Regions from separate parts of the Carboxydocella thermautotrophica DSM 16521 genome, predicted to be linked through region 2. Evidence: riboswitches for the same ligand, from Rfam matches in the RefSeq annotation. Region 2 holds a riboswitch; the other holds the start of a gene.
What was found. Region 2 has a riboswitch for glycine ahead of B5D20_RS02885 (pyridoxal-phosphate-dependent aminotransferase family protein). Riboswitches for the same ligand answer to the same signal wherever they lie in the genome.
Positions count from the first base shown of each region.

Region 1: another riboswitch for glycine. It lies ahead of gcvT (glycine cleavage system aminomethyltransferase GcvT); the one in region 2 lies ahead of B5D20_RS02885 (pyridoxal-phosphate-dependent aminotransferase family protein).

Region 1 is NZ_FUXM01000007.1:67,786-71,670, reverse strand. It holds gene gcvH (glycine cleavage system protein GcvH) at 1-342, opposite strand, end outside; gene gcvT (glycine cleavage system aminomethyltransferase GcvT) at 349-1,446, opposite strand; glycine riboswitch at 1,623-1,724, opposite strand; gene B5D20_RS04550 (ABC transporter ATP-binding protein) at 1,777-2,838, opposite strand; gene B5D20_RS04545 (ABC transporter permease) at 2,840-3,532, opposite strand; gene B5D20_RS04540 (ABC transporter substrate-binding protein) at 3,550-3,885, opposite strand, start outside.
Region 2 is NZ_FUXM01000004.1:89,359-93,243, reverse strand. It holds gene pdxT (pyridoxal 5'-phosphate synthase glutaminase subunit PdxT) at 1-565, shown strand, start outside; glycine riboswitch at 743-841, shown strand; T-box leader at 944-1,170, shown strand; gene B5D20_RS02885 (pyridoxal-phosphate-dependent aminotransferase family protein) at 1,242-2,387, shown strand; gene serA (phosphoglycerate dehydrogenase) at 2,434-3,885, shown strand, end outside.

The DNA of each region.
Region 1 (3,885 bases), on a different contig from region 2:
AGTCAGCAAATCCGCCGGTTCTTCGCTGATTTCCACCTTGACCATCCAGGCAGCATAGGCATCTTCATTGATTTTTTCAGGGGCGTCGATAAGCTCCTGGTTTACTTCTATCACTTTGCCTGTTACAGGAGCATAAATATCTGAAACGGCTTTTACTGATTCCACAGTACCGAAGCTTTCTCCAGCACTGATTTCTGTACCTACCGGCGGCAAATCTACAAAAACTACGTCGCCAAGGGCTTCCTGAGCGTGATCTGTAATGCCGATAGTAGCAATATTGCCTTCGATTTTTACCCATTCATGTTCTTTGGTATACTTTAAGTCTGCCAGTACCTTACTCATACTCAATTACCTCCCTCTTTTATAAAAAGGCAAATTAGTTATTTTTGCCTTTACTTCCTTGTTACGAATTAATACAGCCACTTCCTGGCCAGGTTGAGCTACTTCTATAGCCACCAGAGCCATGGCCAGATTCTTGCCCAGGGTAGGTGCCATGGTTCCAGAGGTTACTACCCCGATTTCCTGTCCCTGGTTGACTACCAGGTAACCCTGCCGGGCAATGCCCCGCTCTACCATTTCCAGACCTACCAGCTTGCGCTTCAGTCCTGCTTCAGCCTGGGCCGTAAGAGCAGGCTTGCCGATGAAATCTTCCGGTTTATCAAGGGCGATGAATCTCTTCAGGCCAGCTTCCAGGGGTGTAATATCTTCGCTCAGTTCATGGCCATATAGAGGCATAGCAGCCTCAAAGCGCAGGGTATCCCGGGCCCCCAAACCGATAGGCTTAATACCCTTATCCTGTCCAGCCGTAAGCAGGGTTTGCCAGAGCTGCCTGGCCTGGTCCGGTGAACAATAAAGTTCCCAGCCATCCTCCCCGGTGTAGCCGGTGCGGGAGATAATACAGGGTATGCCCGCAACCTCACCTCGGGTGAACCAGTAGTAGCGAATAGCATCTAACTGAACGGGAGTAAGGGGCTTAAGGATCGCAGTAGCCTGAGGTCCCTGAATGGCCAGCTGGGCCACAGTATGGGAAATGTTTTCCACCTCCACTCCTGCCGGGGCCAGCTGCTTGATCCATTCATAATCCTTATCAGTATTGCCGGCATTGACTACAAGGAGATATTCCTCCTCATCCTCCTTGTATACCAGCAGGTCATCCACCGTGCCACCGTGTTCATAGCACATGGGAGAATAGAGGATTTGCCCTTTTGCTAACCTGGCCACCTGGTTGGGCAGCAACTTTTCCAGAAAGGCCAGGGCCCCGGGGCCTTTAACGGTAATTTCCCCCATGTGGGAGACATCAAAGAGACCTGCTGCCTGGCGGACGGTCTGGTGTTCATCGATAATGCCACTGTACTGAACCGGCATTTCCCAGCCCCCAAAATCCACCATCTTCGCTCCGGCGGCTATATGCAACTCATAAAGGGGAGTGCGTTTCAATTCTGCCAACAGGAACACCTCCTTAACATTAGTATGTGCCAATGGGGACAAATAAAAAGGACAGAGACAAGCCTTTTTGGCTTTTCTCTGTCCTGGTTACCTGAGAGATTACCCGCAATAGTTACGGGCTTCCCCTTGGGTGTTTCGGGCAACCTGGCAGTCTACCCGAAAGCTCTCCAGAGTGGGGTCTGAAGTCAGTTCTTTTGCCTGAGAGTTTTGATCTGCGGCCGCCAACCGCCCATCTTGCTCCTTCGGCGCCCTTTAAGGGTCTCTCCCGACCTCTTCCTCCCCCGTATATTCAGTTTCAAGGCAGGTCTCCATTTATAATATATTCGCCAACTAACCCGGAAGTCCTTCTTGATCTGACAAAAAATTTAGGCTATTCCGGGTTTCAATATAATGTAACTGTTTTTTATTGATTACTGCCCAGGCCTGTTCCCCTAATTGCAGCCGCAGCTGGTTATCTGCCCAGCCCCAAACTTCCAGTCCTTCACAAAGGAGACAATAGTAAACCCCATCCCAGTGTTCTTCCACATATTTTACCTTCCCAGGCCAAAGCCAGCTCTCACCGGCTACAGCCGGTTTGGCGCCGAGGATTCGCACGCACCGGGCCGGAATAGCCCCCAGACCGGGCGGCAGTTCCTTTAAACCCGGCAGACTCCCTCCGGTAGGCCAGAGATTTTCCACCCCAAAAAAACGAGCTATCGCCTCACTAGCCGGCCGTTCGGCCAGTTCCCGTACCGTTCCCACCTGAGCCATTTGCCCCTGCAACAGTACCAGCCCCCGGTCAGCCAGTAACGGCAATTCCCGAAAGTCATGGGTAATGAACAGGGTGGTGATGCCCGTTTCTTTCAATAACAGACGCAATTCCCGCAGGAGACGGCTACGGGTAGGTGCATCCACAGCGGCAAAAGGTTCATCCAGCAAGAGCACCTGGGGCTTAAGAACCAGGGCACGGGCCAGGGCTACCCGCTGAGCTTCCCCTCCACTTAAATCTTGAACTCGGCGCCGGGCCAGCTCCGTCAAGCCCAGCCGTTCCAGCCAGGGCCCGGCCAGCTGTTCCCGCTCCCGGGCAGATAGGCCACGAAATTTCAGCCCCAGGGTGACATTATCCAGTACGGTTCCACTGACCAGCAATGCCTCCTGAAAAACCAGGGTTACCGCCTGGCGCCATTGATAAGGGTCCCGGCCCGGGCCCCAGACCATTTCCCCGGCGCGAATGCTGCCCTGGCTGGGACAGAGGATCCCGGCCACTGTCAGCAGCAATGTACTTTTGCCTGCCCCATTGGGACCCAGCACCGCCATGATTTCCCCGGCTCCAAGCTCTAAGCGCGGCACGGCAAGTACCAGCTTACCCCCGCGCTTTACCTGTAGATTTTCCAGTAACAGCGGCCAGCCCATTTCAACCTCTCCTTTGCTGCAACAGGGTGAGCAGATAGGTTACTCCATAACTTAAAAATAGCAGAACAAAACTCAAAGCCATGGCCAGGCCAAAATTGCCTTTACTTACTTCCATTACTGTTGCTGTGGTTAAAACCCGGGTTTCCCCCTGGATATTGCCCCCTACCATCATGGAAGCACCTACTTCCGAAACCACTGCCCCAAATCCTGCCATCACTGCTGCCAGCAGGGAATAACGGGCCTCCTTTAACAGGATCCCGATAATATGTAAAGGACTCGCCCCTAAAGATTGCAGCTGCCAGACCAATTTGGGGTTAATCTGTTGAATGGCGGCCATAGTCAACCCCACAATGATAGGAGCAGCAATCAAAGTCTGAGCGATAATCATGGCGGCAGGGGTATAGAGAAGATGAAAGAAACCCAGGGGCCCATTACGCCAGAGCAAAATGGTCACCAGCAGACCAGCTACCACCGGCGGCATACCCATACCGCTGTTAACCAGAGTCACCAGCAAGCGCCGCCCCCGAAAATCCCCTAAAGCCAGGTACACACCCAGGGGAATCCCTATGACAAGACTTAAGATAGTAGCTGTACCTGAAACCCGCAAAGAAAGGGCAATAATGGCCCAGGTTTCCCGGTCCCCCTGGAACAATAATTTCAGCGCCTGAACCATCCCTTCCCAGATCAATTCCATCCCTTGCACCTACTTTGTTACTGTTTTATAGCATCAGGATAAAACAGGGGCTGGCCATATTTATCCACCCCAAACTGGCCGATCAACTTCTGGGTGTCCGGTTTAAGTAAAAAGGCGATAAAAGCTCGAGCTCCTTTAGCATTAACTTTGGGATATTTGTCAGGATTTACTGCCATGACATGGTAGATATTCTTTAACTCATTACTGCCCTGGACCAAAATCTCCAAATTCAACTTGTCTTTTAAGGCCAGGTAAGTGCCCCGGTCTGTAATTGTATAACCCCGTTTTTCTGCAGCCACACTCAGGGTTTGTCCCATCCCGCTGCCAGTAGACTGATACCATTTGCCGGCAGG
Region 2 (3,885 bases):
AATCGGGGTATTGGCTCTGCAGGGTGCTTTTCGGGAGCACCGGCTGGTGCTGGAAAAACTGGGTGTGGAAGTTGTTGAAGTACGTAAAAAGGAGCAATTGGCAGAGCTGGCGGGGCTGGTAATCCCCGGAGGTGAATCAACTACCATCGGCAAATTGATGGTGGATTTTGGCCTGCTCTCCGAAATCAAGGAGCGTTTTCAGCAGGGGATGGCGGTTTTTGGAACCTGTGCCGGCTTGATTCTGCTGGCAACCGAGATTATGGGCAGTGAACAGCCGCGGCTGGGCTTGATGGAGATGACTGTCAAGCGCAATGCCTATGGTCGACAGGTGGACAGCTTTGAAGTGGATTTGCCGGTTCCCGCTATCGGAGCACAGCCCCTGCGGGCGGTTTTCATCCGGGCCCCCTACATTGAACGAGTTGGTTCCGGGGTTGAGGTAATGGCTACCTTCCAGGACAAGATCGTCCTGGCCCGACAGGGCAAGGCGCTGGCGGCGGCTTTCCATCCCGAGCTGACCGAGGATTATCGTTTGCATCAGTATTTTGTGGATTTGTGTAAAAAATAAGTGAATGTCACTTGACATAAGACATTTGTCTTCGTATAATTGTAAACAAAAATGAATACAGCTTCTGGATGAAGGTTGCAGAAGAAGGTAACGGGGTTTACCCGTTACCGCCGAAGGGGCAAGGCGGTATTATGCCGCTCAAACTCTCAGGTGGCTTTTGAGCCAGGTACTGTAACCGGACAGACCTCTGGAGAGACCTGGCAAGACCGGGCGCCGAAGGAGCAAGCCTGCCAGCCGGCAGGTCAATCTCTCAGGCAAAAGGACAGGGAGCGACAGGATGCGTTTGTGGCTTCGTTTACCCTTTTAGCAGCAGTGACCAGAGGACCAATCAGGAGATTGGTCCTTTCTTATAATTCCATCTAACCATCATCTCATAAGGGTAACCCGTTGAAAGGGAACATAGGCAGGAAACAGGCAAGAGAGCCGGTGGTTGGTGCGAACCGGTCCTGGGAACTGCTGAATCCGCCCTGGAGGGGATCCACCGAAGGGCCGTGGCCTGGTAAGTGGATACGGTGGCGCCGTTATCGCATCGAGAGGGTCAAGGGGATATTATTGCCTTTTGGCCAATTAGGGTGGCAACGCGGGAACAAGCTCTCGTCCCTAAAGCTGAGGCTTTATGGATGAGAGCTTTTCTATTTATAATAATCATCTAAATCCGGGAGAGGGGTTGATTTTAATGTTGCAGGACAAAAAGTATCTAATGATTCCTGGGCCGACACCTATTCCACCGGCGGTCCAGCAGGCCATGATTCGGCCCATGATCGGTCACCGCAGTGGGGACTTTGCCAAACTGCACGAACGGCTGATTAAAAAGGCCAAACAGGTTTTTCAGACTGAAAAGGACCTGTTTATTCTCACCCAGTCCGGTACGGGGGGACTGGAAACGGCAGTGGCCAATGTGATCAGCCCTGGGGACAAGGTACTGGCCCTGGTTACCGGTAACTTCGGCGAGCGTTTTGCCAAAATCGCCCGTTTATACGGAGCAGAGGTAGATGCTCTGGAGTTCCCCTGGGGTGAAGCCATTGATTTGAAACAGGTAGAGGAAAAGCTGGCTACCAATCAGTACCGGGCCGTGCTGGCTACCCACAATGAGACTTCCACCGGTGTTACCAATGATATCGGGGGTCTGGGAGCCCTGGTGGCCAAAACCGATGCTGTCCTGCTGGTGGATGCCGTCAGCTCCATGGGCGGGATGGATATCCGCACTGATGAATGGCAGGTGGATATCATGGTTACCGGTAGCCAGAAGGCCTTGATGTTGCCGCCGGGGCTGGCTCTGGTCAGTGTCAGTGAAAAGGCCTGGCAGGCTATGGAGACGGCCAAAGCTCCCCGTTTCTACTTCTGCCTGAAGCAGGCCAGAAAAAATATGGCGGAGTGGAATACCGCCTGGACTCCCAATGTTACCCTCTTTTACGGGCTGGAAGCTGCTCTGGACATGATCCTGGCGGAAGGCTTACCGGAAGTCTTTGCCCGGCATGCCCTTATGACAAAAGCTACCCGGGCCGCTATCAGAGCACTGGGCCTGGAGTTGCTGGCTGCTGATGAAGTAGCTTCCCATACTGTAACTGCTGTTAAGGGCAATGACCAGCTCAATACCGAAGACCTGCGCAAGGTATTGCGTACCAAATACGGGGTGACTTTTGCCGGTGGCCAGGGCAAACTGAAGGGCAAGATTTTCCGTATCGGCCACATGGGTTATGCCGATAAGCTGGATATTATCCTGGCTATTGGGGCGCTGGAAATGGCCCTGGTTGAAGTGGGCTATCCGGTACAGCTGGGTGCCGGTGTGGCTGCCGCCCAGAAGGTATTTCTGGAAGGGTAAGAGGTTTCGCAGTTAATGAAGTTAGATAAGGGGAAAGGGGATTTTTATGCGGATACTGGTCTTAGATGGTGTCAGTGAAAAAGGAATAGATATCTTGCGGGAACCCGGGTTTACTGTGGATGTTATCGAGGAAAAGCTGAGTGAGCAGCAACTGGTGGAGATGATTCCCGCCTATGATGCCGTGGTGGTGCGCAGTGCTACCAAGATCACTGCCCCCATTATTGCGGCGGGGGTAAACCTGAAGGTAATCGGCCGCGCCGGTGTCGGGGTAGACAATATCGATGTTCAGGCTGCTACTCAGCATGGTATTATTGTGGTCAATGCTCCCGATGGCAATACCATTGCCGCGGCTGAACACACTCTGGCCCTGATGCTGGCCCTGGCTCGCCATGTACCCCAGGCCAATGAGGCCTTGAAAAAGGGGAAATGGCTGCGCAAGGAATTTACCGGCGTGGAGCTGCGGGATAAAATCCTGGGGGTTATTGGGCTGGGGCGGATTGGTACCGCAGTGGCCAAACGGGCCCAGGGCTTTGCCATGAAGGTCATCGGTTATGACCCCTATATCACCCATGAGCGGGCCCGGGAAATCGGGGTGGAACTGGTGTCCCTGGAGGATGTCTATCGGGAAGCGGACTTTATCACCGTGCATTTGCCCAAAACCAAGGAAACGGTTAACCTGATTAACCGGGAAGCCCTGGCCAAAATGAAGCCGGGGGTACGGATTATCAATGTTGCCCGCGGTGGCATCATCAATGAACAGGATCTGTATGAGGCTCTGAAGACAGGTAAGGTGGCCGGAGCAGCGCTGGATGTCTTTGAAGTGGAACCCACGACGGAAAGCCCGTTGTTTGAACTGCCCAATGTGGTAGTTACCCCGCATCTGGGGGCATCTACCGAGGAAGCCCAGGTCAATGTGGCTCTGGATGTGGCCCGGGAGATTGTCACCATCCTGCAGGGCGGCATGGCCCAGAATGCTGTGAATATGCCGGCCATTCCCAAAGAAGATGCACTGGTTGTTAAACCTTATCTGGCCCTGGCGGAAAAGCTGGGCAAGTTTATCTCCCAGCTCACTTCCGAGTTTGAGAATATCGAAATCACCTATGCCGGGGATGTAGCCTGCATCAATACCGCTCCCCTGACTACCGCCATCATCAAGGGGATTATGGAATCCTACAGTGATGTGCCGGTCAGTTATGTCAATGCGGTACAGCTGGCCAAGGGGCGGGGCCTGCGCATCATGGAAACCAGGGAAGAAGAGGCCCATGACTATACCAACCTGATTACCGTCAAACTGACAGGCGGGCCCTGTCCTAAAGCCGTTGGCGGTACCCTCTTCCGGGATAATGATGCCCGCATCGTCTTAATAGACGGTTATCGCATCGACATGGTGCCGGAAGGCTACATGCTGGTTGCCCCCCATATTGATAAGCCCCGGATCATCGGGCGGGTGGGCACCCTCATTGGTGAGCATGACATCAACATTGCTGGAATGCAGGTG